Regions from separate parts of the Streptomyces sp. NPDC047853 genome, predicted to be linked through region 1. Evidence: predicted binding sites of a transcription regulator. Region 1 holds the regulator's gene; the other holds the start of a gene.
What was found. The regulator HspR, encoded in region 1, represses chaperone genes until heat shock. The targets are predictions, from matches to a motif close to TTGAGNNNNNNNNNCTCAA.

Region 1 (11,958 bases):
CATGATGGCGAACTTGACGCCCGCGATGTGCAGCAGCTCGGCGAAGGCCTTGGTGGTCTTCTTGGCGCGGTCCTCCAGGGCGCCGGCGCAGCCGACCCAGTAGAGGTACTCGACCTCGGTGAGGTCCTCGATGTCCTTGCCGACGACCGGGACCTCGAAGTCCAGCTCCTTGAGCCACTCCAGGCGCTGCTTCTTGGCCAGGCCCCAGGGGTTGCCCTTCTTCTCCAGGTTCTTGAGCATCGTGCCCGCCTCGGACGGGAACGCCGACTCGATCATGACCTGGTAGCGGCGCATGTCGACGATGTGGTCGACGTGCTCGATGTCGACGGGGCACTGCTCGACGCAGGCGCCGCAGGTGGTGCAGGACCACAGGACGTCCGGGTCGATGACGCCGTTCTCTTCGAGGGTGCCGATCAACGGGCGCTCGGCCTCGGCGAGGGCGGCCGCGGGGACGTCCTTCAGCTGCTCCTCGGACGCCTTCTCCTCGCCCTCCATGGTCTTGCCGCCGCCGGCCAGCAGGTAGGGGGCCTTGGCGTGCGCGTGGTCGCGCAGGGACATGATCAGGAGCTTGGGGGAGAGCGGCTTGCCGGTGTTCCAGGCGGGGCACTGCGACTGGCAGCGGCCGCACTCGGTGCAGGTGGAGAAGTCCAGCAGGCCCTTCCAGGAGAACTGCTCGACCTGGGAGACGCCGAAGACGTCGTCGTCACCGGGGTCGGTGAAGTCGATCGGCTTGCCGCCCGACGTCATCGGCAGCAGGGCGCCGAGCGAGACGTCGCCGTCGGCGTTGCGCTTGAACCAGATGTTCGGGAAGGCCAGGAAGCGGTGCCAGGCCACGCCCATGTCGGTCTTGAGGGCGACCGTGATCATCCAGATGAACGAGGTCGCGATCTTCAGACCGGCGAAGAGGTAGACGAGGTTCTGGAGCGTGGAGACGTCCAGGTCGCCGAGCGCGGAGACCACCGGGTACGAGATGAAGAACGAGGCCTCGTAGCCGTCCACGTGGTGGAGGGCGCCCTCCAGCGCGTGCAGCATGAAGATGCAGACGCCGACGATGAGGATGACGGCCTCGACGAAGTACGCCTGGCCGAAGTTGGAGCCGGCGAAGCGGGACTTGCGGCCCGGCCTGTTCGGCTTGCTCAGCTGGCGGATCGCGATCAGGACCAGGATGCCGAGCACGGTCATGGTGCCGATGAACTCGACGAAGACGTTGTACGGCGCCCAGTCGCCGATGACCGGCAGGATCCAGTCGGCCTGGAAGAGCTGGCCGACCGCGTTGACGATCGTCAGCAGCAGCGAGAAGAAGCCCACCGCCACGAACCAGTGCGCCACCCCGACGATGCCCCAGCGGTTCATCCGGGTGTGGCCGAGGAACTCCCGGAGCACGGTGACGGTGCGGGCCACGGGGTCATTGGTCCGCAGTCCGGCCGGCACCGGCTGGCCCAGCCGCATGTAGTTGACGATCTGTAGGACGGCGCGGCCGAACAGTGCCACGCCGACCACGATCAGGACCAGCGACACGATGATCGCGGCGAGTTGCATTTGGGGGCTCCTCGGGCCTGCGAGGTGACGAGGGGGCGGTATTACTAAGCGGTAACTTAGGCAGTCCGTTCGAGACTACCCCCATCCTGCGCCGCACTGTAGTCGGACGTGCGGTGATCTGCGTCGCTGAGGCAACCCTGACCACGGGGGCGGCGTCCGGCGCGGCCCGGGGGCGTCCGGACGGGCCGCGGGGCGCGGACGCGCCATTCGTCGCAAATCATGATATTCGACCTGGTTCGGGCATAACTTGGGCCCGTGCTCTATGGGATCGCCGCAGCCACCGCCTCCTTTCTTCTCGCCGCCCTCCTCGCCGCGCTGCTGAGGGCGCCCGCCCTGCGCCTCGCCCTCGTCGACCGGCGACGGCAGCGGCCCGTGCCCCTGCTGGGCGGCGCGGCCGTCGTCCTCGTCACCGGCGCGGTCGCGTGGACGGGGGACCGGACGGGTGTCGTGCCGCTCGGTCCGGACGTCGGACGGCTGCTCGCGGCCGGGCTCGCCGTCGGCGCGCTCGGTCTGGCCGCCGACGTCTGGCGGCTGCGGCGGCGGTGGCTGCTCGCCGGTACGGCCGTCGCGGCGGCCTGCGCGGTGCCGTACGGCGAGACCGGGCCGGTGGCCGGAGGGCTCGCGGTGGGCTGGATCGCGGTGGTCGCCGTGGCCTTCCGGGGGCTCGACCACGCCGACGGGGTGGCCGGCACCGTGGGGGTCGTGACCGCCTTCGGGGTCGGCGCCTGCGCGGCGGCGGAGCTGATGGACGGGCTGGCGGTGCTGCTGCTCGCCCTGGCCGCCGCGCTGACCGGCTTCCTGCTGCACAACTGGCACCCCGCGCGGATCGCCCTCGGGGCCTGCGGGTCGCTGTTCGCGGGCTTCCTGCTCGCCGGGGCGACCGTGTTCACCCGTGCGGGGCACGAGCCCCTGGCCGGCGTGGGGGTGGCGTTCGCCCTGACGGCGCTCGCGGGGGTGGACGCCGTCCTCGTCCTCCTCTCCCGCCGCCTCGCCGGACGGCCCCTGCTGCGCGGCGGGCCCGACCATCTCGCCCACCGGCTGCGCCGACTGGGCCTCACCCCGCAGGGCGCGGTGGTGGTGCTCGCAGTGGCCTCGTTCTGCGGGGTGCTCGTGGGCGTGCTCGTGCACACCGGCTGGGCCGGTCGGGTGGCGGTGCTCTGGATGGCGGGCGGGGCGGTGGCCGGGACGGCGGCCCTGTTGCGGGTACGGGTGTACGGGGCGCGGGGAGTGCGGGGGGCGCGGGGGTCACGGGAGGGACGGGTGCCGGGGGAGCGGCGGGCGGAGGCGCACGACGCGCGGCGGGCGGGCGAGGGCGGGTCCCGGCGGGCGGGCGCGGACGTGCCGTCTCGGCGGCGTCCGACGCAGGCTCAGGGGTCTCGGACGCCTCCCGGCGCAACCGGAGCCCCGGGTGAGACGTCCTCCCGGGGGACGATTTTTCCGGTTCGTCAGTCCCGGCGGGCAGAGAAATCGCAGGTCAGCGAGGTATTGCGTGTAAGGAACGGATAAGAGTTGAGCCTGCTCGACTCACCTCTGTTGACGCAGCGAAATGCGTCCTGCACACTTGAGCCTGTTCCACTCAAGTCGCTGGAGGTTATTCACCATGGCACGTGCGGTCGGCATCGACCTGGGCACGACTAACTCCGTCGTCAGCGTTCTGGAGGGCGGCGAGCCCACCGTCATCACCAACGCCGAGGGCGCCAGGACCACGCCGTCCGTCGTCGCCTTCGCCAAGAACGGTGAGGTGCTGGTCGGCGAGGTGGCCAAGCGTCAGGCGGTCACGAACGTCGACAGGACCATCCGGTCGGTCAAGCGCCACATGGGCACCGACTGGAAGATCAACCTGGACGGCAAGGACTTCAACCCGCAGCAGATCAGCGCCTTCGTGCTGCAGAAGCTGAAGCGGGACGCCGAGTCCTACCTGGGCGAGAAGGTGACCGACGCGGTCATCACCGTCCCGGCGTACTTCAACGACGCCGAGCGCCAGGCCACCAAGGAGGCCGGTGAGATCGCGGGCCTCAACGTGCTGCGCATCGTCAACGAGCCGACGGCCGCCGCGCTGGCGTACGGCCTCGACAAGGACGAGCAGATCATCCTGGTCTTCGACCTCGGTGGCGGTACGTTCGACGTCTCGCTGCTGGAGATCGGCGACGGCGTCGTCGAGGTGAAGGCCACCAACGGTGACAACCACCTCGGTGGTGACGACTGGGACCAGCGTGTCGTCGACTACCTGGTCAAGCAGTTCCAGTCCGGCCACGGCGTGGACCTCTCCAAGGACAAGATGGCGCTCCAGCGCCTGCGCGAGGCCGCCGAGAAGGCGAAGATCGAGCTGTCCTCGTCCACCGAGACCTCGATCAACCTCCCCTACATCACGGCGTCCGCCGAGGGCCCGCTGCACCTGGACGAGAAGCTCACGCGCGCTCAGTTCCAGCAGCTGACGGCCGACCTGCTGGAGCGCTGCAAGACGCCGTTCCACAACGTCATCAAGGACGCCGGCATCCAGCTGTCCGAGATCGACCACGTCGTTCTCGTCGGTGGCTCCACCCGCATGCCCGCCGTCGCCGAGCTCGTCAAGGAGCTGACCGGCGGCAAGGACGCCAACAAGGGCGTCAACCCGGACGAGGTCGTCGCCATCGGCGCCGCCCTGCAGGCCGGTGTCCTCAAGGGCGAGGTCAAGGACGTCCTGCTCCTCGACGTCACCCCGCTGTCCCTCGGCATCGAGACCAAGGGCGGCATCATGACCAAGCTGATCGAGCGGAACACGACGATCCCGACGAAGCGTTCGGAGATCTTCACCACCGCCGAGGACAACCAGCCCTCCGTGCAGATCCAGGTCTACCAGGGCGAGCGCGAGATCGCGGCGTACAACAAGAAGCTCGGGATGTTCGAGCTGACCGGTCTGCCCCCGGCGCCCCGCGGCGTCCCGCAGATCGAGGTCGCCTTCGACATCGACGCCAACGGCATCATGCACGTGACCGCGAAGGACCTGGGCACGGGCAAGGAGCAGAAGATGACCGTCACCGGCGGCTCCTCGCTGCCGAAGGACGAGGTCGACCGGATGCGCCAGGAGGCCGAGAAGTACGCGGAGGAGGACCACGCCCGCCGCGAGGCCGCCGAGTCCCGCAACCAGGGCGAGCAGCTCGTCTACCAGACGGAGAAGTTCCTCAAGGACAACGAGGACAAGGTCCCCGGCGAGATCAAGACCGAGGTCGAGGGCGCCGTCGCCGAGCTGAAGGAGAAGCTCAAGGGCGAGGACACCGCCGAGATCCGCACCGCCACCGAGAAGGTCGCCGCCGTCTCGCAGAAGCTGGGCCAGGCGATGTACGCCGACGCCCAGGGCGCGCAGGCCGCCGGTGGCGAGGCTCCCGGCGAGGGCGCCCAGGCCGGTGACAAGGGCGGGGACGACGACGTCGTCGACGCCGAGATCGTGGACGACGAGCGCAAGGACGGTGCCGCGTGACGGAGGAGACCCCGGGCTTCGAGGAGAAGCCCGACGTCCCCTCCGGCGCCAGCCCTGACGACGCCGAGCCGAAGGCCGCCGCCCCCTCTTCGGAGGAGGCCGCGGCCCCGGCCGGGGACGCGAGCGAGAACGCGGGCCTGGTGGCCCAGCTGGACCAGGTGCGCACCGCGCTCAACGAGCGCACGGCGGACCTCCAGCGCCTCCAGGCCGAGTACCAGAACTACCGCCGCCGGGTGGAGCGGGACCGCGTCGCGGTCAAGGAGGTCGCCGTCGCGAACCTCCTGTCCGAGCTGCTTCCCGTGCTCGACGACATCGGTCGCGCCCGGGAACACGGCGAACTGGTCGGCGGCTTCAAGTCCGTCGCGGAGTCGCTGGAGACCACGGTGGCCAAGCTCGGCCTCCAGCAGTTCGGCAAGGAGGGCGAGCCCTTCGACCCGACGATCCACGAAGCCCTGATGCACTCCTACGCACCGGACGTCACCGAGACGACCTGCGTGGCGATCCTGCAGCCCGGGTACCGGATCGGCGAGCGCACCATCCGCCCCGCGCGGGTGGCCGTGGCCGAGCCGCAGCCGGGTGCGCAGACGGTCAAGCCGGCCGAGGAGAGCACCGAGGCGAAGGAAGGCTCCGACGCCGTGGAGAACAAGGAGAGCGGTGGCCCGGACGAGGGCTGAGCTTGAGACGACGAGGAAGGAGGGACGTCGGGGATGAGCACCAAGGACTTCATCGAGAAGGACTACTACAAGGTCCTCGGCGTCCCCAAGGACGCCACCGAGGCCGAGATCAAGAAGGCGTACCGGAAGCTCGCCCGCGAGTTCCACCCGGACGCCAACAAGGGAAACGTCAAGGCGGAGGAGCGCTTCAAGGAGATCTCCGAGGCCAACGACATCCTCGGTGACCCCAAGAAGCGCAAGGAGTATGACGAGGCCCGCGCCCTCTTCGGCAACGGCGGTTTCCGCCCGGGGCCGGGCGCGGGCGGCGGCGGCACCTTCAACTTCGACCTGGGCGACCTCTTCGGAGGCGGCGCCCAGGGCGGGGGCCAGGGCGCCGGCGGCTTCGGCGGCGGCCTGGGCGACGTCTTCGGCGGGCTGTTCAACCGCACCGGTGCCGGCGGCCCCGGCACCGGCACGCGGACCCAGCCGCGCCGCGGCCAGGACATCGAGTCCGAGGTCACCCTCAGCTTCACCGAGGCCATCGAGGGCGCGACGGTCCCGCTGCGGATGTCGTCGCAGGCACCCTGCAAGGCCTGTTCGGGGACCGGCGACAAGAACGGCACACCGCGCGTGTGCCCGACCTGCGTCGGCACCGGGCAGGTCGCCCGGGGTTCGGGCGGCGGCTTCTCGCTGACCGACCCGTGCCCCGACTGCAAGGGCCGCGGCCTGATCGCGGAGGACCCCTGCGACGTCTGCAAGGGCTCCGGGCGGGCCAAGTCCTCCCGGACCATGCAGGTCCGCATCCCGGCCGGGGTCTCCGACGGGCAGCGCATCCGGCTGCGCGGCAAGGGCACACCGGGTGAGCGGGGCGGACCGGCGGGCGACCTGTACGTGGTCGTGCACGTCAAGGACCACCCCGTCTTCGGCCGCAGGGGCGACAACCTCACGGTCACCGTCCCGGTGACGTACGCCGAGGCGGCCCTCGGCGGTGAGGTCCGCGTCCCGACCCTGGGCGGGCCGCCGGTCACGCTGAAGCTGCCGGAGGGCACCCCCAACGGGCGCACCATGCGCGCCCGGGGCAAGGGCGCGGTCCGCAAGGACGGCACCCGCGGTGACCTTCTGGTCACCGTGGAGGTGAGTGTTCCGAAGGACCTGACGGGGAAGGCTCGTGACGCGCTCGAGGCGTATCGCGAGGCGACCGCGGAGGAGGATCCGCGGGCGGAGCTGTTCCAGGCCGCGAAGGGAGCTTGACGGGAATGGACGGTCGTCGACGCAATCCGTATGAACTGACCGAGGACACCCCGGTCTACGTCATCTCGGTGGCGGCCCAGCTCTCCGGTCTGCACCCGCAGACCCTGCGTCAGTACGACCGCCTCGGCCTGGTCTCCCCGGACCGCACGGCCGGGCGCGGGCGGCGCTACTCGGCCCGCGACATCGAACTGCTCCGCCAGGTGCAGCAGTTGTCGCAGGACGAGGGCATCAACCTGGCCGGAATCAAGCGCATCATCGAACTGGAGAACCAGGTCGCCGCGCTCCAGGCCCGCATGGCCGAGATGCAGGACGCCCTGGAGGGCGCGGCCACGGCGATGCGCCAGCGCGAGGCGGCGGTGCACGCGTCGTACCGCCGTGACCTGGTCCCCTACCAGGAGGTCCAGCAGACCAGCGCCCTGGTGGTGTGGCGGCCCAAGCGGCACGGACAGTCCCCGGACTGACCGGCTCGCGCAGGCGGTGAGGGCCCGGTGGTCGAGCGGCCTCCGGGCCTGTTCGCAACGTTGCTGTCTCATTGGTCCAGTACTTCTTGACGATTTCGTGAAGACAGCGTTGGCTTCCTTCACCTGGGTCACCACAACACCCGTGTGTCGGAAGGTAAGCGCAGTGAACAGCCGTGCCCGTCGTATCGCCATATCCGTGGCAGCGTCCATGATGACCCTCTCGATGGCCGCCTGCGGGGTGCTGGGCGCGTCGGAGAGCAGCGACAAGGCGAGCCCGACCAAGGGCGACGACATCACCGTGGGCCTGCTGCTCCCGGAGAAGGCGAACACGCGCTACGACCTCTTCGACTACCCCTACTTCAAGGCGAAGGTCGCCGAACTCACGCGCGACCAGGGCACCGTCAAGTACGCCAACGCCGAGGCGAGCGCGTCGAAGCAGGCCGACCAGATGCAGCAGATGATCGACGAGCAGGTCGACGTGATCGTCCTGGACGCGGTCGACGCGAAGGCCGCCGGGGAGGGCGTCCAGAAGGCCAAGGACGCCGGCATCCCGGTCATCGCCTACGACCGCCTGGCCGAGGGCCCGATCGACGCGTACATCTCCTTCGACAACGAGCTGGTCGGCGAGGTCCAGGGCCGCTCCCTCGTGGAGGCGCTCGGCGACAACGCGGACAGCTCCGCCAAGGTCGTCATGGTGAACGGCTCGCCCACCGACCCGAACGCCAAGCAGTTCAAGGCGGGCGCGATGTCCGAGCTGAACGGCAAGGTGACGATCGCCCAGTCCTTCGACACCGCGGACTGGAAGCCGGAGAACGCCGAGGCGAACATGACCGAGGCGATCCAGAAGATCGGCAAGGACAACATCGCCGCCGTCTACTCCGCCAACGACGGCATGGCCGGCGGCATCATCAAGTCCCTGGAGGCCGCGGGCGTCACCGACCTGCCTCCGGTCACCGGCCAGGACGCGGAACTCGCCGCGGTGCAGCGGATCGTCACCGGCGAGCAGTACATGAGCGTGTACAAGTCCTACCCGCAGGAGGCGGAGAACGCCGCGGAGATGGCCGTGGCGCGGGTCCAGGGCCGGGACATCCAGTTCGACGCGCTCGCCCGCGAGAAGGTCGACAGCCCCACCCACAAGGGCATCCCCGCCCAGCTCGTCCCCGTCGTCGCCCTCACCCAGGCCAACATCAAGGGGACCATCATCGCGGACGGCTTCTACAAGGTCTCCGACATCTGCACGGCCAAGTACGAGGCGGCTTGCGCGGAGATGGGGCTGAAGTAGTCCGGCTTCCCCCCTTCGGGGTGGGCCCCCTCGAATCCCCCCCGACAGGTGGATTATCCCGCTGATCGTCACGAAGCAGGCTGGGAGTCGCAAGGAACCGCATCGCTCGCTTCGTGCGGTTCCGTCCCGGCCGCCCACTGCGGTCCGGGGACTCCGTCGGACGAGGGGACCCTGTTCGGTGAACGTCAGAATCGCACGACGGCTGGGGGTCGGGGCCATCGCCGCCCTGGCCCTGAGCACGGCGACGCCCGCCTTCGCGTACGAGATCGGCCCGCACTCCTACAGCGGCGAGCTCCTGTTCTGGACCGAGGGCAACCGCTCGATCATGAACATCAAGGACACGGGATCCAGTCACTGGGTGAAGGCGGAGTACTACCGCGTGGCCCACTCGGGCACCAAACTGAACCTCTGGAACAAGGGCGGGCCGAACGGCCCGTCCGACAACGACGGCAACAAGGGCACCGTCGAGAGCAGTAGGGCCTCCGAGATCTTCAAGGCCCGCGGCACGGTCTCACGCAACAACCTGCCGGACTGGCACACCAACTGGTACTCCAACTGACGGGTTCCGCCCGCCCAGTACGACCGCAGCCTGACCGAGAGGCCGACCGGCCTCTCGGTCAGACCTGCGTTGTCGGTGCCGCCCCCATCGAGTGATCCCCCGACCAAGGGAGCTCCGCGTGTCCGCAACCCCTGCCCCACCCGTTCTGCGGCTGAGCGAGGTGGTCTACGGCGTGTCCGGCCGAAGCCTGCTCACCGGCGCCGGTCTCACCGTGCCGGCGGGCCGGTCCGTCTCCGTGATGGGTCCGTCCGGAAGCGGTAAGTCCACCCTGCTGATGTGTGTCATGGGGCTGATCCGCCCTCAGTCGGGGCGCGTCGAGATCGTCGGACGGGACGTGACCCGGCTGTCCGCGAGGGCGCTCGCCGCCCACCGGCGGCGGCACGTCGGCATGGTCTTCCAGTTCGGCGAGCTTCTCCCGGAACTGACCCCGGTGGAGAATGTGATGATCGCGAGTCTGCTGGCCGGCGAGGCGGTCACCGAGGCCCGTCTCCGCGCCGAGTCGCTGCTCACCCGCCTCGGGGTGCCCGGGGCCACGGCCACACAGGACCTGTCGGGTGGGGAGCGGCAGCGTGTCGCCGTGGGCCGTGCTCTGGTGAACACCCCCGAACTGCTGCTGGCGGACGAGCCGACCGGAGCGTTGGACGGCGAGCAACGGGAAGCCGTGGCCGACCTGCTGTTCAGCACCCCTCGGGAACACGGGTGCGCCCTGGTGGTGGTGACCCACGATCCGATGGTGGCCGGGCGCGCCGACGTGCGGCTGCATTTACATGAGGGACGACTGGTCCAGGCCGAGGAGTCGCGGTGAACGGCGGCGGCCTGCGATGGCGGCTGCTGCGCATGGGGCGGGCGGCGTCCCGGGCGGCCGAGGCAGGCCGTATCCGGTACTTCGCCCTGTTCGCGGCGACCACCGTGTCGGTCCTCGCCGTCTGCGGATTCCTCCTCGCGGCCTCCTCCTTCGACGGCCGTGCGGAGCGCAGCCAGGCTCGCTGGCCGCAGGCCGCCGCCCCCGGGTCCGCCAGCCTGCTGTGGCGGGCGACACTGGCGAACGTCGACGGCCGCCAGTACGACGTGGTCTACGTCGAGCCCCTCACCTCCGACGCGCCCCTGCCGCCCGGCCTGAGCCGGTGGCCGAAACCCGGCGAGGCCGTGCTCTCCCCTGCGCTGAAGGCCGTCGGGCCTGAAATGCGGGCCGAGTACGGGCAGACGGTGGGGACCATCGCGCCGGAGGGGCTGGAGTCGCCGAGCGAATACTTCGCCTACGTACGGCCGACGGCCGAGCGCCTGGATCCGGACGCGATGACCAGGGCGTCCGGATTCGGTGTCTCCTGGACACCCTCGCTCGGGGAGCACATGTACAACTTCGGCTCGAAGGAGTTCTACTGGGCCTTCCTGGCGCTGGTGGGTCTTCCGGCCGGTCTGTTCGTCGTGATCGCCGCCCGGGTCGGCGCCGCGGCCCGGGACCGCCGGACCGCGATCCTGACCGCGCTGGGCGCCTCCGGTACGGCCCGGGCCTGGTTCACGGTGGGCGAGGCGTGCCTGCCCATTGCACTCGGCGCGGCCACGGCGCTCGTGGCTGTCGCACCCGTACTCCTCACCGACGTGTCCTTGCCCGTCGTCGACTTCGTGCTGTACGTCCCCGACGCCCGGGCCGCCCTTCCCGTCCTCATGGGCGCCGCGCTGGGCGTGCCGCTCGCCGTACTGGCGGCTGTCGTGCTGCTCCAGCCGCGGTCCCGGCCCGGCACCTCGACCCGGCCCGTGGCCGCGAAACGGCGCCGTGAGTGGATGCTGTGGCTGTTCCCGGTCGCCCTCTTCGGCACGGTGCGGGGGACCGACCTGGCCCCCTACGACCTGCGTCTGCCGGTCCTGGCGGTCGGTAGCGTGATCACCCTCGCGCTGCTGCCCGGTGTGGCCGGGGCGGTGGTGTCCGCGGCCGGTCCCGTGCTGGCCAGGTGCGGAGCCGCGCGCGGCCGGGTGGGCATGCTGGTCGCGGGCCGACGGCTGGCCGTGGGGGCGCGCCCGGTCGCGCGCCTGGTGGCAGCGGTGGTCGTCGCGGTCGGTCTGGCAGCTCAGGGACAGATCGCGATCAGCCTGTTCACCGATATGAGCGACCGGGTGCACGCCGTGGAGGAACACCTCGGCACCAGCGTGCTGCGGGTGTCGACGACGCTGTCGACCGACACTGCCGACGTGGCCTCCTTCGAACGGGACCTCGGGGCGGGCGTGCGCGCCCTGGCCGTGACGAAGGACTCCCGGTCGGGGCGCACCGACCTCGTCGCGAGCTGTCCGGTATGGCGAGACCTGGGCGTGGAGTGCCCGGACGCGGGTCCGGTGGAACTGCGCACTCGGCATGCCGGTCTGGCTCGGGCGGTGGAACTGGAGCGGTCGGTCGGGGCACGTTTGTACGCCCGTACGGGCAACGTCACCGAGACCGTGCGCAGGGACGACGAAGCGGCCCTGGTGGTGCTGGCGGCCGACGGGCGGCAACTGGCGCTGTCGCGGGTGCACCGAGCCGCCAACGCGCACGTGGCGATGGCGACGACCGTGCAGGTCTTCGCGATGGCCGGCACCTTCGGTGGCAGTGGCGAGGGCATAGCGGCTCAGCGGTGGCTGGAACTGCTGTCGGTGGCGGGCGTGCTGGTGATCGTGGTCGTGGCCGGGATCGGCTCGGTGGCCCAGTTCGTCCGGGCGGGCCGCGAACTGGGTCCGGTCTCGGTGCTGAGCGGTAACGGCCGTGTGTACTACGCGGTGTCCGTCTG
Region 2 (11,958 bases), on a different contig from region 1:
CTCCCGGCGCTCTCGTCCGCCCCCGCGGCCCCCTCGTCCGGAGTGCGTTCGTGGGCGTCGGGGCCGATGGCGTAGGCGTCGGCGGAACGGGGGCCGGGGATCTCCGGCGCGGTGCGGGCCGACGGGGCGGGGTCCGGCGTGGACATCTCCGGTGCGGGTGCCTCGCGCCGGGCCGGTTCCTGGTGCGGTTCCCGCGCCTGGGCGGGCGCCTGCTCCGGTGGCTGCGGCGGGAGCAGCAGGGCCATCGTGGCGTCGTCGGGGAGGTCGCGGCCCGCGGCCGGTCCGGTCGCGTCCGGCGCCGGAGCGGAGGCCGGGTCGGCGGCCGCCTCGGGGGCCTGAGCCGAGTCCCGCTCGGCGGCCTCGGGTGCCTCGGGTGCCTCGTCGGGTCCGGCGGCCTCGGGTGCCTCGCTCGGGGCGGCGGCCTCGGGCGCCTCGTCGGGTGCGGCGGCCTCGGCACGGCGTACGGCCTGTTCCGCCGAGGCCACCAGCGGGTCCACGCCGTGCCGGACGCTCTTCTCCGCCCGCCCGTGCAGGACGTTGGAGTTGGCCTCCGCGTCGGCACCCGGCAGGGAGAAGGAGCCCGTGCCGTCGGTCATCGGCACGGTCGGGGCGAGCGCGGCCGGCGGCGCCGGTGCGAGCAGCGGGCTCGGCAGGACCACGACGGCCGCGACACCGCCCTGCTTCTGCTCCCGCAGCCGCACCCGCGCCCCGTGCCGGTGGGCGAGGCGGGCCACCACGTACAGGCCGAGGCCGAGACCGTCCTCGCCCTCCTGGTCGTAGGGCGCCTCCGGGTCGAAGTCGGTGAGGCGGGCGTTGAGCCGCTGGAGGCGCTCGGTCGCCATGCCGATGCCCTCGTCCTGCACGGAGAGCATCACCTCGCCGTTCTCCAGCAGCCAGCCGGAGACCTCGACGGGCAGGTCGGGCGGCGAGAAGGAGGTGGCGTTCTCCATCAGCTCGGCCAGCAGGTGGGAGAGGTCGTCGGCGGCGAAGCCGGCCACGTGCGCGTGCGGCGGCAGCGCGGCGATACGGACCCGCTCGTACCGCTCGATCTCGCTGACCGCGGCCCGGACCACGTCGACCAGCGGCACCGGTCCGGCGCTGTGCTGGACGTGCTCGGTGCCGGCGAGGACGAGGAGGTTCTCGCTGTGCCGGCGCATGACCGTGGCGAAGTGGTCGAGCTTGAACAGGGTGGCGAGGCGGTCCGGGTCCTGCTCGCGCTCCTCCAGGCTCTCGATGACCGCGAGTTGCCGCTCGACCAGGCCGAGGGTGCGCAGCGCGAGGTTCACGAAGGTGGAGCCGATGCTCTTGCGGACCACCTCCAGCTGGGCGGTGGACTCGGCCAGCTGGGCGCGGAGTTCCTCGCGGGCGTCGGCCATCTTCTGGCGCTGGCCGACGAGGTGCTTGCGGTCGGACTCCAGCGTGTTGACGCGCTCGGCGAGCGTCGCGGCGTGCGCGTGCAGGGCGTTGACGGAGCGGACCACCTGGGCGAACTCGTCGTTGCGGCCGGTGAAGGCCACGGGCGTCTCGGCCGCCGGGTCCTCGGCGCCGGCCAGCCGGGCCGAACCGCGGCGCAGCACCGACAGGGGACGGGTGAGGCTGCGCGCCATGGCGGTGGCGATGCCGACGGCGAGCAGGATCAGGGCGCCGAGGGCGGCGACGCGGATCTCCAGCGCGGTGACATCGTCGTCGCGCAGCTTCTCCAGGGCCGTCGTGCGCTTCTCGTACAGGGCGGACTCGGCGCCGCGCATGGCGTCGACGCGGGCGGAGAGCGCGGCCTCCAGCCTCTTGGTGCTGGTGGCGAGGTCGTCGTCGGAGAGCGTCGGCTCGTCGGTGAGACCGGCGAGGTACTTCTCGGCGGAGTTGACCTCGGGGCCGGCGACCGTGGAGTCGAAGGCGGCGCGCGCCTCCTTCGGCGCGCCCTCGCGGAAGTCGGCGAGGGCCGCGTCGGAACGCACCCGGGCCTGCTGGGCGGCGGCGGCGAGCGCGTCGCGCTGCTCGGCGTCGGCGTCCGAGGACGTGGTCGTCTCGGTCGGCAGGCCCGTGATCGGGTCGATGACGGTCTCGGTGCTGCTCGGCACGTTCAGGGCGGCGAGCAGCAGGCCCCGGGTGGCGGCGGCCTGCTGGACGGCGGTGTCCAGTTCGGCCAGGGCGTACGCGCCGGCGCCCGCGCGGGGCGGCATCCGCTCGGCCAGCTCCTCGGCCAGGGCGTGGAGTTCGGTGATCGCCTCGGAGTACGCGTCGTGCGCCTGGAGCGCGGTGCTCTTGCCGGTGAGCGCCGCCCGGCGCAGCGCCCCGACGGCGTCGAGGTCCTCGCGCAGGGAGGCGGGCGCGTCGGTGTCGGCGCGCAGTTCCTCCACCTGCCGGTCGACGCGCGCGCCGCGCTGCTCGGAGGGCGCCTTCGACTTGGGGCGGCCGGCGGCGATGTAGGGGACCACCTCGTCGCGCTCGTCGGCGAGGGAGTGGGCGAGGGTCAGCGCCCCCTGGGTCCGCTCGGCGAGGGTCACCAGTTCCTGGGAGTCGTGCAGTTGCCCGGAGGCGGCGACGACCGACGGGGCACCGGCCGCGGCGATGGCCGCGGCCACGACCGCCACGGCGACGATGAGGCGGTTGCGCACATGGGTCGGGCGGCCCTTGCCGACGGGGGCCGCCGGTGGCGCCGGGGCGGAGGTGCCGGGGGTACGTTCCGCGCTCCCCGCAGGGGTCGGCTGCTTGTCTGTGCGACGAGGCCGCGTCTTCTGCACCGGTGCTCGCATTCCTGACTCGTGTACCCGTGGGTCCGGGTGGCGCTCCGTCAACTGGCCGGTCGGCGCGTGCGCCCGCCGCCGCGTTCTGGACTGTCTCCCAGCCGCCGACCGCGCGTCGGGCGGGCGGACCGCGTGTGCAGGACAAGCCTCCCACCGGATCCCGACCCTCCCAGTGCCGGTGGGCGGTGGGCGTGCATCATCCGACCCGCCACCCGAAGGAGTGAACCCCGGAGGGGAGTTGGTGAGCAAGTTCTCGCGGCCGGTGCGACACGCCCGCCTGGCGCGCCGGTTGGACGTCCGTGACGGGCGGTGGCACTATGTGCCGCCACGCGTTCCGGGAGTGCCGAATTCCACCCCAAAATGGGCGCCTGACCTGCGTCACCGCGTCGCAACGGGGCAACTTGCCGGTCTTTTGCGAACACTGTGAAGGGGTCGTGCAGACTGGCCGGATGCGCACGGAACTCGTCTCGGAACCCGGTCAGGCCGACCACCCCAACGAGGACTTCGCGAGCGTCGGGCTTCCGGCCTCGGGGCAGGGGGGTGTGATCGTCGTCCTCGACGGTGTGACACCGCCGTCGAGCGGGACGGGGTGTCTGCATTCCGTGCCCTGGTTCACCGCACGCCTCGGTGGCGCGCTGACCGAACTGACCGTTTCACTCCCGGATGTTCCTCTCACCGAAGCCCTGTCCCGCGCCATCGCGCATACCTCGGCCGCACACGCGGAAACCTGTGATCTTTCTCACCCGCGCACGCCCCAGGCAACCGTGGTCCTGGCCCGCTGGTCCCCGGCGGCGGTCGAGTACCTGGTCCTGTCGGACTCGGCCCTGCTGGTGGAGTCCCCCGACGGCACGGTCACGGGCGTCCTGGACGACCGGCTGGCCCGGCTGCCCCGCTCGGCCCTGGCCACCGACGCACTGGTGGACGCCCGCCTGCGGAACAAGGAGGGCGGCTTCTTCACGGCCGCGGCCGACCCGGCGGTGGCGCGGCGGGCGGTGACGGGCGTGCTGCCGCGCGGCGAGGTGCGGACCCTGGCGGCCCTGACGGACGGGGCCGCGCGCTGGGTGGAGACGTTCGGGGAGGGCGACTGGGCGCAGTGCCTGGCCCTGGTGCGCAAGCAGGGTGCGCGGACCCTGGTGGACCGGGTCCGCGAGCTGGAGCGCGCGGACGCGGCGGGGGCCCGGGCGTTCCTGGGGCGCGGCAAGACGCACGACGACGCGACGGTGGTCTACGCGGAGCTGTGACCCGCCGGATGGCGGGGCTACTTCGCCATGCCCCGGTTCAGTTCGTGCAGCAGCCTGGCCAGTTCCGTGACCTCGCGGGGGTCCCAGCCGGCGAGCCGGCGGGCGTAGCGGGCGCGGCGGGCCTCCCGGACCCGGCCGACGCGGGCCTGGCCCTCCGGCGTGAGGGTGATCAGCCAGGCGCGGCCGTCGGCGGGATCGGGCTCCCGGGCGACGAGGCCGAGGTCCTCCAGGGCGCGCAGCTGGCGGGACATCGTGGCCTTGCCGACGCCGATGTAGGCGGCCAGCTCCGTGGCCCGCTGGCCGCCGCACTCGCCGAGGCGCACGAGCAGGCCGTACGCGGACGATTCGAGGTCGGGGTGGACCTCGCGGGCCATCTCGCCCTGGTTGGCGCGGGCCCGCCGGAGCAGGACGGTCAACTCCCGCTCCAGGGCCAGGACCTCAGGCTGGTTCACACCACTGCCGTCCCCGGCGGGGCCGGCCCCGCGACCGCCGCCGTTCCCGTCTTCGTGCACGTCAGCCCCTGCCTAGAATTTCCCGTTGCTGAAAGTTTCCGCCACGGTGCGCCGTCTCCGCAGCTCGGCAAGTATTTCGCAGGCGTAGACCAACGGCGGCTTCCGGTCCCTCTTCCACCCGCCGTTCTACGTGCGTAGCGTCGTAGCCCGGGACCAGGGTGGCATGCTCACGCCACCCCCGTCCTCTCCTCCCCCCGCGCACCCCCACCGAGCACCACCGACCCAGCGGAGGCACGCCATGCCCGTGCACAGATCCGGATCGGCCCCCAGGCGGCGCCCAGCCGTCACCGGGATCCTGCTCGCCGCCCTCTCCCTGCTGTTCACCCTCCCGGCGCACTCCGCGTCGGCCGCCGACGTCCCGCCCCGCGGCTCCGCCCACATGGGCATGGGCGTCGTGGAGCACGACGGGCGGCACGGCACCCCCGTGCCCGGCGACGCCACCCAGACGGAGGGCGTCGACGTCTCCAGCCACCAGGGCAACGTCGCCTGGTCGACCCTGTGGAACAGCGGGGTCAGGTGGTCCTACGTCAAGGCCACCGAGGGGACGTACTACACCAACCCCTACTTCGCCCAGCAGTACAACGGCTCGTACAACGTCGGCATGATCCGCGGCGCGTACCACTTCGCGACCCCGGACACGACCAGCGGCGCCGCCCAGGCCAACTACTTCGTCGACCACGGCGGCGGCTGGTCCCGCGACGGCCGGACGCTGCCGGGCGCGCTGGACATCGAGTGGAACCCGTACGGGGCCGCCTGCTACGGCAGGACGCAGAGCCAGATGGTCACCTGGATCCGCGACTTCCTGAACACCTACAAGGCCCGCACCGGCCGCGACGCCGTGATCTACACGGCCACCAGCTGGTGGACCCAGTGCACCGGCAACTACGGCGGCTTCGCCGTGAACAACCCGCTGTGGATCGCCCGGTACGCCTCGACGGTGGGCACCCTGCCGGCCGGCTGGGGGTACTACACGATGTGGCAGTACACCTCGTCCGGGCCGACGGTCGGGGACCACAACCGGTTCAACGGCGCCCTGGACCGGGTCCAGGCGCTCGCCAACGGCTGACCGCGCGCGAGGGCGGGGCCCCGGACAGGGGTCCCGCCCTCGCGGCCGCGGTTCCGTCAGGCCGCGACCGGGACCTCGGACCGCGCGCCGTTCGTCGCCGGTGCGAGGGCCAGTTCCAGGACCTGGCGCACGTCGGTGACGGCGTGCACGTCGAGCTTGTCCAGCACCTCCGCCGGGACGTCGTCCAGGTCGGGCTCGTTGCGCTTGGGGATGATCACGGTGGTGACGCCCGCCCGGTGCGCCGCGAGCAGCTTCTGCTTGACCCCGCCGATCGGCAGCACGCGGCCGGTCAGCGACACCTCGCCGGTCATCGCCACGTCCGTGCGGACCAGCCGCCCGGAGAGCAGCGAGGCCAGCGCCGTGGTCATCGTGATGCCGGCGCTCGGGCCGTCCTTGGGGACCGCGCCCGCCGGGAAGTGGATGTGCACGCCCCGGTCCTTCAGGTCGGCCACCGGCAGCTCCAGCTCGGCGCCGTGGCTGCGCAGGAAGCTCAGCGCGATCTGCGCGCTCTCCTTCATCACGTCGCCCAGCTGACCGGTCAGGGTCAGCCCCGCCGCGCCCGTCTCCGGGTCGGCCAGCGACGCCTCCACGTACAGGACGTCGCCGCCCGCGCCGGTGACCGCGAGGCCGGTGGCCACGCCCGGCACCGAGGTGCGCCGCTCCGCCGGCTCCTGGGCGGACTCCGGCACGTGGTGCGGCCGGCCGATCAGGGCCCGCAGGTCGGCGTCGGTGACGGTGAACGGCAGCTCCCGCTCGCCCAGCTCGTGCTGGGCCGCCACCTTGCGCAGCAGCCGGGCGATCGACCGCTCCAGGGTGCGCACGCCCGCCTCGCGGGTGTACTCGCCGGCCAGCTTGCGCAGCGCGCCCTCGTCGACCGCGACCTCGTCCCCGTCGAGCCCGGCCCGCTCCAGCTGGCGCGGGAGCAGGTGGTCGCGGGCGATGACGACCTTCTCGTCCTCGGTGTAGCCGTCGAGGCGGACCAGCTCCATGCGGTCGAGCAGCGCCTCCGGGATGGCCTCCAGGACGTTGGCCGTCGCGAGGAACACGACGTCGGACAGGTCCAGCTCGACCTCCAGGTAGTGGTCCCGGAAGGTGTGGTTCTGCGCCGGGTCGAGGACCTCCAGGAGGGCGGCGGCCGGGTCGCCCCGGAAGTCCGAGCCCACCTTGTCGATCTCGTCGAGGAGCACGACCGGGTTCATCGACCCGGCCTCCTTGACCGCCCGCACGATCCGGCCGGGCAGCGCACCGACGTACGTGCGGCGGTGGCCGCGGATCTCGGCCTCGTCGCGGACGCCGCCGAGGGCGACGCGGACGAACTTGCGGCCCATCGCGTGCGCGACGGACTCGCCGAGGGACGTCTTGCCGACGCCGGGCGGGCCGACGAGGGCCAGGACGGCACCACCACGCCGGCCGCCCACGACGCCCAGGCCCCGGTCGCCGCGCCGCTTGCGCACCGCCAGGTACTCGGTGATGCGGTCCTTGACGTCGTCCAGCCCCGCGTGCTCGGCGTCCAGCACGCCGCGGGCGCCCTGGATGTCGTAGGCGTCCTCGGTGCGCTCGTTCCACGGCATCTCCAGGACCGTGTCGAGCCAGGTACGGATCCAGGAGCCCTCCGGGGACTGGTCGGAGGAGCGCTCCAGCTTGTCGACCTCCTTGAGGGCCGCCTCGCGGACCTTCTCGGGCAGGTCGGCGGCCTCGACCCGGGCGCGGTAGTCGTCGGACTCCTCGGCGGGGTCCTTGCCGTCGCCGTTCAGCTCCCGCAGCTCCTTGCGCACGGCCTCGAGCTGGCGGCGCAGCAGGAACTCCCGCTGCTGCTTGTCGACGCCCTCCTGGACGTCCTTGGCGATGGTCTCGGCGACGTCCTGCTCGGCGAGGTGGTCGCGCAGCTGCTGGGTGGCGAGCCTGAGGCGGGCGACCGGGTCGGTGGTCTCCAGCAGCTCGACCTTCTGCTCGGTGGTGAGGAAGGGCGAGTAGCCGGAGTTGTCGGCGAGCGCGGACACGTCGTCGATGGCCTGGACCCGGTCCACGACCTGCCAGGCGCCGCGCTTGCGCAGCCAGGCGGTGGCGAGGGCCTTGTACTCCTTCGCCAGTTCGGCGACCTGGCCCGGCAGCGGGTCGGGCACGGTCTCGTCGACGCGCGTCCCCTCCACCCACAGCGCGGCGCCGGGCCCGGTGGTGCCGGCGCCGATCCGCACCCGGCTCCGGCCGCGGACCAGCGCGCCCGGGTCGCCGTCGGCGAGCCGGCCGACCTGCTCGACCGTGCCGAGGACACCGGTCTTCGCGTAGGTGCCGTCGACGCGGGGGACGAGCAGGACACGGGGCTTGCCGGGTTCGGACCTGGCGGCGGCCTGGGCGGCCTCCACCGCGGCCCGCACCTCGGCGTCGCTCAGGTCCAGGGGGACGACCATGCCGGGCAGGACCACTTCGTCGTCGAGCGGCAGCACGGGCAGGGTGAGCGGTGTGAAGGCGGCGGACTCAGCAGCCATGATCTCCCCTTCGGCAGTCAAGTTGAGTTACATCGACTCAATGAAAGGGAGTCCCGCATTGTTCCCCGAGGCGTGTTCGCTCTGAGCGATCAAGCCGCGGAGCCGGTCGGGCGGCCGGGCGGAGCCGGTCGGTGCGTCCGGGGCGGGGACCGTCGGGCGTCCGGTCCGGGCCCGGCCGGACACGCGGCCCGCCCGAGTGAGAGCAAGGCGGGGACCCGCGGCATTCCTCCCTGCCAGGATGGGCCGATGCCCCTCACTTCCCACGATCCCCACGACCTCCCCGAAGTGCTGGACCGTCGCGAGGGCCCGCACGGCGAGGTGGTCCTGCGCCGGCACGGCACGCTGCTCCAGATCATCGCGAACGGCTGCTTCCTCATGGACACCTCCGACGGACGCTCCGAGCGGCGGCTGGTCGACGCGGCGGCCGACGCGCTCACCGCCTCCGGCGGGCGGTCCGCGCCGCACCTGCTCATCGGCGGCCTCGGCGTCGGCTTCTCGCTCGCACACGCGGCGGCCGACCCGCGCTGGGGCCGTATCGCGGTCGTCGAACGGGAGCGCGCCGTCATCGACTGGCACCGCGGCGGACCGCTGGCCGGGATGTCCGCCGAGGCGCTCGCCGACCCCCGCACGGAGATCGTCGAGGCGGATCTGATCGATCACGTCAATGAGACTTCCGCCACGTACGACGCGCTGTGCCTGGACATCGACAACGGCCCCGACTGGACCGTCACCGAGGGCAACGGCGGGCTCTACTCGGGGGCCGGACTGGCGGGATGCGCACGGGTGTTGAGACCCGGCGGGGTGCTTGCCGTGTGGTCCGCGCAGCCCTCTCCGGAATTCGAAGAAACCTTGCGTAATGCCGGGTTCCAGCAGGTGCGTACCGAAGAGATCCCCGTTGCCCGGGGCGTTCCGGACGTCGTCCACCTCGGCGTCGGGCCTGGATAGCAAAGGCGCGGTGACTCCCCGTACGCTGCTGACCTGACGCGGTCATTCAAGCGTCAATCGCAGTCATGCGCAGACGAGGGATCACCCCACTGATTCCGGTAAGCACACCTCAGGGGCGGGCGATGGAGCAGACACAGACCTCCCACAACGGCACGGCGACGGCCACCCAGGGCGCACAGCGCCGGGTGCTGGTGGTCGAGGACGACCAGACGATCGTGGACGCCATCGCGACCCGCCTGCGCGCCGAGGGCTTCCTGGTGCAGACGGCGGGCGACGGTCCGGCCGCCGTCGACACGGCCGAGGCGTGGCAGCCCGACCTGCTGATCCTCGACATCATGCTGCCCGGCTTCGACGGCCTGGAGGTCTGCCGTCGCGTGCAGGCCTCCCGCCCGGTGCCGGTGCTCATGCTCACCGCGCGCGACGACGAGACGGACATGCTGGTCGGGCTCGGCGTCGGCGCCGACGACTACATGACCAAGCCGTTCTCGATGCGCGAGCTGGCCGCGCGCGTGCACGTGCTGCTGCGCCGGGTGGAGCGGGCGGTCGTGGCCGCCTCCACGCCGCGCAGCGGCATCCTGCGCCTCGGCGAACTGGAGATCGACCACGCGCAGCGCCGGGTGCGGGTGCGCAGCGAGGACGTCCACCTCACCCCCACCGAGTTCGACCTGCTGGTGTGCCTCGCGAACACCCCGCGCGCGGTGCTCTCCCGCGAGCAGCTGCTGGCCGAGGTGTGGGACTGGGCGGACGCCTCCGGCACCCGGACCGTGGACAGCCACATCAAGGCCCTGCGCCGCAAGATCGGCGCCGAGCGCATCCGCACGGTGCACGGCGTGGGCTACGCGCTGGAGACGCCGACGCCATGAGCCGGGGACGGGAGGCCGCACGGAGGAGCCCCGGCCCCCGGACCACCGGGGATCCCTGGGGCGGTGTTCGCCCGTTCTCGATCAAGACCAAGCTGGGCGCGCTGGTCGTCACGTCGGTGCTGATCACCACGGGCCTTTCCGTGATCGCGGTGCACACCAAGACGGAGCTGCGCTTCATCACGGTCTTCTCGATGATCGCCACCCTGCTGATCACGCAGTTCGTGGCGCACTCGCTCACCGCCCCGCTGGACGAGATGAACGCCGTGGCCCGGTCGATCTCGCACGGCGACTACACGCGCCGGGTGCGCGAGAACCGCCGCGACGAGCTGGGCGACCTGGCCGTCACGATCAACCGCATGGCCGACGACCTGGAGGCCCAGGACCGGCAGCGCAAGGAGCTGGTGGCGAACGTCTCGCACGAGCTGCGCACTCCGATCGCGGGGCTGCGCGCGGTGCTGGAGAACATCGTCGACGGGGTGACCGAGGCCGACCCGGAGACCATGCGCACGGCCCTCGGGCAGACGGAGCGGCTCGGCCGGCTGGTGGAGACGCTGCTGGACCTCTCCCGCCTGGACAACGGCGTCATACCGCTGCGCCAGAGGCGTTTCGAGGTCTGGCCGTACCTCTCCGGCGTGCTCAAGGAGGCCAACATGGTCGCCTCGGCGCGCGCGGGCATCGCCTCGGGCTCGGGCAGCCACACCCGCACCGACGTCCACCTGGCGCTCGACGTCTTCCCGTCGGACCTGACCGCGCACGCCGACCCCGAGCGCATCCACCAGGTCGTCGCCAACCTCATCGACAACGCGGTCAAGCACAGCCCTCCGCACGGCCGGGTGACGGTCAAGGCGCGGCGCGGGGACCTGCCCGAATCGCTGGAGCTCGAGGTCCTCGACGAGGGCCCCGGCATTCCGCGCTCGGAGTGGCGCCGGGTCTTCGAGCGGTTCAACCGGGGTTCGGTCTCCCGGCCGCACGGTCCGGGCAGCGACGGCGGCACCGGGCTCGGCCTGGCGATCGCCCGCTGGGCGGTGGATCTGCACGGCGGCCGGATCGGTGTGGCCGAATCCGAGCGGGGATGCCGGATTCTCATCACTCTTCCGGGCCTGCCCTCGTTGCCGAGTTGACGTAGGGTTCGAAGCGGAGCGCCAAGATCCACGGGCATCCGCGCCGACGGACACGTGTGATCAGGCACAGGCCCGCGTCGTCCCGGCGCCGGGCCCGGGTCTCCCCTTCCCTCACGCATCAGAACCTCGCTTGTTTCCCGCCATTTCCAGCGCCGAAACGCGGTCTGCAATGTGACTTACGCGACGATGAACGGGCCCGGTCTGACCTTCCGGGTCAGGGAGGCGTAGCCTTGATTCCCGCTGTCCACCATCTTGTGAAGCGGAAGAGGGCGGTTCTCGCCGTGTCGCCACAGTCCCCCAGTAACTCGAGCATCTCGACCGACACCGACCAAGCCGGAAACGCGGGCAAGAACCCCGCTGCCGCGTTCGGTGCCAATGAGTGGCTCGTCGACGAGATTTATCAGCAGTACCTCCAGGACCCGAATTCCGTGGACCGAGCCTGGTGGGACTTCTTCGCCGACTACAAGCCCGGAGCCGCCGCGGCCCAGCCGGCCGCCGGCACCGCGAACGAGAGCGCGGGCGCGCCCCAGGCCGCCCCCGCGCCCCCCGCGCAGGCTCCCGCCCCGGCCAAGGCCCAGGCCCCCGCCCCGGCGGCTCAGCCGGCCCCCGCCGCGAAGCCGGCGGCGCAGCCCGCCGCCGCTCCGGCGGCCCCGGCCGCCAAGCCCGCGCAGGCCCAGCCCGCCGCCAAGCCCGCGGCGAAGGCGGCCGCCCCCACGAAGGACGCCGCAGCGAGCCCCGAGGGCCCCGAGACGGTGACGCTGCGCGGCCCGGCCGCCGCGGTCGCGAAGAACATGAACGCGTCGCTGGAGCTGCCCACGGCCACGTCCGTGCGCGCGGTCCCGGTGAAGCTGCTCTTCGACAACCGCATCGTCATCAACAACCACCTCAAGCGCGCCCGGGGCGGGAAGATCTCCTTCACGCACCTGATCGGCTACGCGATGGTGCAGGCCATCAAGGCCATGCCGGCGATGAACCACTCG

Region 2: a site for HspR is predicted at 8,072-8,090, ahead of lon (endopeptidase La). Genes of this name have one in related genera too.

Annotation. Positions count from the first base shown of each region.
Region 1 covers NZ_JBIDCI010000002.1:219,840-231,797, reverse strand. The annotation lists gene ACGF5T_RS05015 (heterodisulfide reductase-related iron-sulfur binding cluster) at 1-1,539, opposite strand, end outside; gene ACGF5T_RS05010 (MraY family glycosyltransferase) at 1,795-3,045, shown strand; gene dnaK (molecular chaperone DnaK) at 3,140-4,996, shown strand; gene grpE (nucleotide exchange factor GrpE) at 4,993-5,670, shown strand; gene dnaJ (molecular chaperone DnaJ) at 5,704-6,900, shown strand; gene ACGF5T_RS04990 (heat shock protein transcriptional repressor HspR) at 6,906-7,361, shown strand; gene ACGF5T_RS04985 (substrate-binding domain-containing protein) at 7,525-8,643, shown strand; gene ACGF5T_RS04980 (hypothetical protein) at 8,822-9,202, shown strand; gene ACGF5T_RS04975 (ABC transporter ATP-binding protein) at 9,321-10,007, shown strand; gene ACGF5T_RS04970 (hypothetical protein) at 10,004-11,958, shown strand, end outside.
Region 2 covers NZ_JBIDCI010000001.1:716,005-727,962, reverse strand. The annotation lists gene ACGF5T_RS03375 (nitrate- and nitrite sensing domain-containing protein) at 1-2,753, opposite strand, end outside; gene ACGF5T_RS03370 (protein phosphatase 2C domain-containing protein) at 3,194-3,985, shown strand; gene ACGF5T_RS03365 (MarR family transcriptional regulator) at 4,003-4,497, opposite strand; gene ACGF5T_RS03360 (lysozyme) at 4,736-5,563, shown strand; gene lon (endopeptidase La) at 5,620-8,049, opposite strand; gene ACGF5T_RS03350 (spermidine synthase) at 8,296-8,994, shown strand; gene ACGF5T_RS03345 (response regulator transcription factor) at 9,117-9,857, shown strand; gene ACGF5T_RS03340 (ATP-binding protein) at 9,854-10,978, shown strand; gene ACGF5T_RS03335 (multifunctional oxoglutarate decarboxylase/oxoglutarate dehydrogenase thiamine pyrophosphate-binding subunit/dihydrolipoyllysine-residue succinyltransferase subunit) at 11,260-11,958, shown strand, end outside.